DNA from 2 places in the Bacillus sp. 5w2 genome. Region 1 is predicted to be linked to the other one. Evidence: riboswitches for the same ligand, from Rfam matches in the RefSeq annotation. Region 1 holds a riboswitch; the other holds the start of a gene.
The links. Region 1 has a riboswitch for magnesium ahead of ACXY7N_RS06755 (P-type ATPase actuator domain-containing protein). Riboswitches for the same ligand answer to the same signal wherever they lie in the genome.
Positions count from the first base shown of each region.

Region 2: it holds a riboswitch for magnesium, as region 1 does, so the genes downstream of both, mgtA (magnesium-translocating P-type ATPase) here and ACXY7N_RS06755 (P-type ATPase actuator domain-containing protein) in region 1, are expected to answer to the same signal.

Region 1 is NZ_JBTIWT010000002.1:465,475-468,904, forward strand. Features, by position in the region: gene ACXY7N_RS06745 (glutathionylspermidine synthase family protein) at 1-981, shown strand, start outside; gene ACXY7N_RS06750 (DUF350 domain-containing protein) at 978-1,364, shown strand; M-box (ykoK) riboswitch at 1,490-1,655, shown strand; gene ACXY7N_RS06755 (P-type ATPase actuator domain-containing protein) at 1,999-2,724, shown strand; gene ACXY7N_RS06760 (5'-3' exonuclease) at 2,855-3,430, shown strand, end outside.
Region 2 is NZ_JBTIWT010000003.1:452,297-455,726, forward strand. Features, by position in the region: gene rnz (ribonuclease Z) at 1-505, opposite strand, end outside; gene ACXY7N_RS09765 (DUF3932 family protein) at 695-946, shown strand; M-box (ykoK) riboswitch at 1,114-1,281, shown strand; gene mgtA (magnesium-translocating P-type ATPase) at 1,616-3,430, shown strand, end outside.

The DNA of each region.
Region 1 (3,430 bases):
GGGTTATATCCTGAATCTGTTATTTCGCGGTTTGATTTCGTTTTAACAGGTGATAACCAAATTAAAATGCTCGAGTTTAATAGTGATACACCAACTTTTATTATGGAATGTTTTCAAATGAATGGAAAAGTTTGCGAGAAACTAGGCTATGATGATCCAAACTCGGATCAAGAGCGATTACTATCTTCTGGTATTACAAAAGCCATAATGGAAGCGACCAAGGGAATAGACAACCCAAATGTTGTTTTTACAGCACATCATGAACATATTGAGGATTGGAATACGACCATGTATTTGAGTCAGTTATGTCATGTTGAAAATAAAGTAGTGCCAATGTCAGAACTTAGAATTACAAAAGATGCTTTAGTGGATAGGGATGGAGTACAGATTGATGTTTTATATCGCCAAACATATCCGATAGAAGATTTAATTGAGGATCAAGATCCTGAAACAGGAGACTTGGTAGGTGTGGAACTGTTGCAACTTGTAAAAGCTGGAAAGCTTTTTATAATAAATCCATTGTCAGCATTTTTACTTCAGCCAAAATCAATCCAGTGTCTTATTTGGGGGTTAGCAGAAGAAGAGGCCTTTTATACAAATGAGGAACAACAGTGGATTAAAGAATATATGTTACCTACATATCTAGAACCAGATTTATTTTTAGGAAAAGGTTCTTTCGTTCAAAAACCTTCATTTGGTAGAGAAGGGGACACAATTACTATTCGCGATAAGGACAGACATATTATGCTTCAAAATGCACACCAAACGTATAAAGCGTCACTGCCGATATTTCAAAAGTATACAGAACTTCCAGTCGTATCCTTGGAAACAGAGAAAGGGATGGAGAAACTGTCGTATGTGTTTGGTTCGTTTTTAATTGCCGGAAAAGCGAGCAGTATCGGTATTCGCGCAGGGGAAAAAATTACGGGGAATGAATCTTACTATTTACCGGTAGGTATAAAAAAGGAGGAAAGTATATGATTAATTTTTTATTATATTTAGCAGTAACATTGGGACTTTTATGCATTGGTCTTTTCCTAATGGAAGTAACAACGAAAGTAAAAGAATTTAAGCTAATGGCCCAAGGAAATAAGGCGGTAAGCTATGTACTTGGAGGGCGATTACTTGGGTTAGCTATTGTTTTATATTCGACAGCAGCTAATTCTATTTCACTTCTTGATATGGTTTCGTGGGGAGCAGTTGGTATTTTGGCTCAAATTATCGTTTATTATTTAGCTGAGTGGCTTACACCACGCTTTAATATAAACAAAAGTCTTGAAGAAGATAATCAAGCAGTCGGTCTTTTTCTTATGTTTTTATCGCTTTCCATTGGGATTGTAATTGCTGGTTGTATAACTTATTAAAAACTTTACGTTACAACGTGAGGTTTTTTATTTTATATACGTTAGTTTGCCATACCTTTCGAAAAAATTGTAGGCTACTGTTGACATCTATTTTAAATAAGAGTAACATTTTCTATATAATAAAAATAAGTCTCTGTTAGGTGAGGCTCCTGTATAGAGAAATGCTACTGCCCAAAAATGTCGAGAGACGCCAATGGGTCAACAGGAATGATCGAATTAAGGTTTTTCTTAACGTAGCTGGTAATGAACCTATGCTATACAGTGCTAAAACTCGGCGAGGGAGAGGTCCGTAGATTTCTAATTGTATTAGGAATCGTTTATTTGTGTATGTCATGACCTTTACTCTTTTCGGAGTAAGGGTCTTTTTGTTACCAAGCTATGAGTAGTTTCATAGTATAAACTATAAAATTAAACGAGGAGGTGAGGAGCATGTCAAATTCTGACTCGGTTCCGTTACCCATATACTTCAAATCAAAAATATATGATGTAGGCAGGAAACGACTTGTTCCTCCCTCTATATTTATCGTAATGTAGCGTTTATATGCACGTTTAAGCGCTAGACACTTTCGCGGTAAAGTGGAAAAATTGAGAAACAAAGCGTTTCTTCCTATGTTGTACAGGAGGAGACGATATTATGTTATATGCAAACAAAACTGTGGGTAACACGTCATATAAATTAAGTAAAAAATCAATGAAAGAACAAACAATGCTTCAAAAAAATAAAGATTTATTAATTGAAATCGCAACGAGAGATGTAAAATCTGTATTTGCGTATTTTAAAACAACAAGAGACGGATTATCTATGAAAGAGGCACAAAAACGCATTCAAGTATACGGCCGAAATGAATTAACTTCAAAAAGAGCGCGTATTGCAGAAGTAATGATGAAGCTAAGTGGAATGATCCCAGGTTTTTCAAAACAACATGTGCGTGATAGATTACAATGTGAGAAAATTACTGTGTCTCGAGTAGCGTGTTCAAGTGTAACAGGTTTAAACGGTGAATTAAAAATGATGAATTTACCAGTACAAGAACTTGTTCCTGGTGATATGATTTTTCTTTCAGAAGGCGATACAGTACCAGCAGATGTACGTATCATTTACGCGAATGATTTATTAGTAAATGAATCTGTGCTAACAGGAAAAGATGTAAGTATTGAGAAATTTGAAAGTTGCTATCACCTTGAGCGTAAACGATTTATTCCTTTAAAACGAATGAAAGACTATAATCCACTTGAACTTGAAAATGTATGTTTCAAAGGGACGTATATTGTTGGCGGAAATGCAAAGGCTGTAGTTGTTTCGACTGGGAAAAATACGTATTCAGGAATTCTTCATACTTGTTGTAGTAGAACGTCCTAATGTGTAAATGATGCTAAATATACAAAAACAATGTATAATAGACAAAGTTGAAAAAACGTAGAATGGTAATCTATTTATATAACCTTACGTGATGACGTGGGGTTATTATTTTTTGGGTAGGAGAGGAATTATGAAAAAAGTATTATTAGTTGATGGTATGGCACTATTATTTCGTGCTTTTTACGCAACAAGTGTCTACGGACAATTTATGAAACGACAAGATGGTACCCCTACAAACGGGATTCATGGTTATATGAAACATTTATTAACAGCTATGCAAGCAATTGAACCAACACACATCGTAACATGCTGGGATATGGGAAGTACGACATTTAGAACAGAATCGTTCTCAAATTATAAAGCGAATCGTGCAGCGCCGCCTGAAGAATTAATTCCGCAATTTGATTTAGTACAAGAAATGACTGCGAAATTGTCCATTCCAGTTATCGGTATGAAAGGGTATGAAGCGGATGATTGTATCGGTACGCTTGCAAAACAATACTGCAATGAAGCGGAAGTTTATATTTTAACAGGTGACACGGATTTACTTCAGCTTGTTGATAAGAACGTTACAGTTATGCTCTTGCGCAAAGGAATTGGAAATTACGAATATTACACACCAGAAAAAATTATGGAAGAAAAAGGCGTAGAGCCGTGGCAAATCGTGCATGCGAAAGCGTTCATGGGAGATACGAGTGATAACTAT
Region 2 (3,430 bases), on a different contig from region 1:
CACCCATCTCCAGTAATTTATCTACTAAAAGAGCACCTTGTATATCTTTCTCTATAATACGATACCCAAAACATTCAATACCATGTGACAATCTTTTCGTTTCCACACGAAATTCATTATCTTCAAACACAGTACCTTCTTCTGTTATCTCAACAATTTCAAGTGGGTATTTTACATGTGTCGTACTTACTGACAATGCCACTTCAATAAATTGTTTAATTCCTTTTGGTCCATACACTGTTAAAGGTGTAGTCCCTCCTTGAAACGAACGGCTTCCTAATAAACCAGGCAACCCAAAAATATGATCACCATGTAAATGCGTAATAAATATTTTTTCAATGCGGCGTGGGCGTACAGATGTATGTAATATTTGATGTTGCGTCGCCTCGCCACAATCAAATAACCAAGTCTGCCCTCGTTCTTCTAACAATTGCAAAGCAATTGCCGAAACATTCCTTCCTTTCGAAGGAACACCTGCACCAGTTCCTAAAAATACAAATTCCACTTTCTTTCCTCCAGCTCTTTATATAATCTACCTTTCATCTTACGGAATGTTATTTCAAATGGCAAATCGAATTTACATAACCAATCATCTAGACAACTATATAACACGAACATTATACTTAAAAAACTTAGTAATCGTTCGTATTTTATGTTAAAATGATTATACTACATTTTAAGGGAGCGTTTTATTATGAAAGAAGCATTTCGTTTACAAACTGATTTTTCATCTTCATTTGATCGCTGGGTAAGTTCTTTCGTGTCTGATCACCCAGCACAATTAGAATGGACGACTTTGAAAGAATTAATCCATGAATATACAACAACACATACAAATGATTCGTTACCAACATATATTTCTTCAGCTTTAACATATTACGCACAACGCGTTTCAACAACAAATAGTTCAGAAATTGTTATTTTTGAAAATACTACAATCTCATAATCTGTAATAAAAAGCACTGTAATCAGTGCTTTTTATTTATTTCCCCACCTTATTTCAAAAAAACCCTCTTATTTCCTACTATATAGCCAGCATAAATCTATTTGAGTTTTCAAAAAAATGTATTGACACTACAAAATTACAGTGCTAACATTCAACATGTAATTGAATATGGTCTCTGTTAGGTGAGGCTCCTGTATAGAGAAACGCTGCTGCCCAAAAATGTCGAGAGACGCCAATGGGTCAACAGGAAAGGTCGGAATGAAGGCCTTTCTTAACGTAGCTGGTTTCAGTACCTATGCTATACAGTGCTAAAACTCAACGAGGGAGAGGTGCATGTATTTTGTCATACACAAAAACTGTTTTTATCTATGTTTACTAACAGTCTTTGTTGTGGACTCTTTTAACTGCGAATTCAGACCTTTACTCGTTTTGAGTAAAGGTCTTTTTACGTATATACGCACCTTACTATGAAACAAACATAGCATATTCAGAAACTACTAAATTGTACGGAGGTGAGGAACAGTTGGCAATTGATGATTCGGCCCAGATACCCATAATATGTTTTACGTTAATATTTCATCATGTAGGTAGGAAAGAAGCTGTTCCTCCTAATTTTAAATAGTTGAGTAACAGATTGTTTCCTCCTTCATGAAAAAGGAGGAACTACCAATGTTAAATTTACAAAAACAAGAAACAAAGCATTCATACGATCAAAATCATATGAAAACAAATAACGGATTACTGGTGGAAGTCGCAATACAAGATGTAAACAATGCGTTACGACTTTTAGAAACAACACAAAATGGCCTCTCTAAAATAGAAGCGTCTCATAGATTTTCTTTATATGGCCCAAATGAAATAGCTCATAATAAAACATCGCCGTGGTACATTCAATTTCTACTGGCATTTAAAAATCCATTTATTTTTGTTTTATTAGCTCTCGGCGCACTCTCTTTTTTCACAGATGATATACAAGGAACCATTGTCGTATCTGTAATGGTAATGCTAAGTGCAACGATCCGCTTTTTACAAGAGTTTCGTTCTCAAAAAGCTGCGGATCAGTTAAAAGCTATGGTTCGAACAACGGCAAGCGTCTTTAGAATAGATGGATTTGTACACGAAACAAAAAACGTAATGAATTTAAAGCAAAATGATCCAACGGAAATTCCAATTGAAGAACTTGTACCTGGCGATATTATTTCACTTTCGGCCGGTGATATCGTTCCGGCTGATGTGCGTATTTTATCAGCTAAAGATTTATTTGTGAATCAGTCTTCTTTAACTGGGGAAGCACTTCCTGTGGAAAAGTACGAAAACTGCTACCATACAGAGAATAAACATATTTTACCGAAAAACATGAAAAAAAATTACAATCCACTCGATATGGAAAACCTTTGTTTTATGGGTACAAATATTGTAAGTGGTAGCGCAAAAGCTGTTGTCATCTCCACAAGTACCGATACGTATTTCGGCTCTTTAGCAAATAAGGTAATTGGCAAGCGCGTAGAAACAAGCTTTGATAAAGGTGTAAACAAAGTAAGCTGGCTCTTAATTACATTCATGCTTATTATGGCACCTATCGTTCTTCTCATTAACGGATTCACAAAAGGTGATTGGCAAGAGGCTTTCTTCTTCGCTATCGCTATTGCTGTTGGTCTTACACCTGAAATGTTACCAATGATTGTAACTGCTAATTTAGCTAAAGGTGCTGTTAACATGTCTAAACAGAAAGTAATAGTAAAACAACTGAATTCTATTCAAAACTTAGGTGCTATGAACATTCTTTGTACCGATAAAACGGGAACTTTAACAGAAGATGAAGTTGTACTTGTTCGGCACTTAGATCCTAACGGTAATACATGTGATCGTGTATTACACTATGCCTATTTAAATAGCTTCTATCAAACAGGATTGAAAAATTTAATAGATAAAGCTGTTATGAAACATACAGAAGAAAACCAGAAGTTTGATCCATCCATTTTTCAAAAACTAGATGAAATTCCATTTGATTTTGCTCGCCGGCGTATGTCTGTCATCGTGAAAGATAGCTCAGGGGAACATACAATGGTTTGTAAAGGTGCCGTAGAAGAAATTTTATCTATTTGTAACTACACTGAAGTTGATAGCAAAGTTGTTTTTCTTACTGATGATATGCGCTCAAATGTAAAACAACTAAGTGAGACGTTGAATAGTGAAGGTATGCGTGTTATTGCTGTAGCTTATAAAAAAGATAGACCATTACATGATAAAGAGTACGTGATAAAAGATGAGAATGATATGATTCTCGCTGGATATATTGGCTTTTTAGATCCACCAAAACCATCTGCAGCTACTGCCATTCAAGCATTACAGAAACATGGTGTACAAGTGAAAATTTTAACTGGCGATAACGAAATCGTGACAAGAAAAGTTTGCAAAGAAGTTGGATTAAACATCGGTGAGCCTGTCCTTGGTTACGAAATCGATGCTTTACCTGATAAAGCA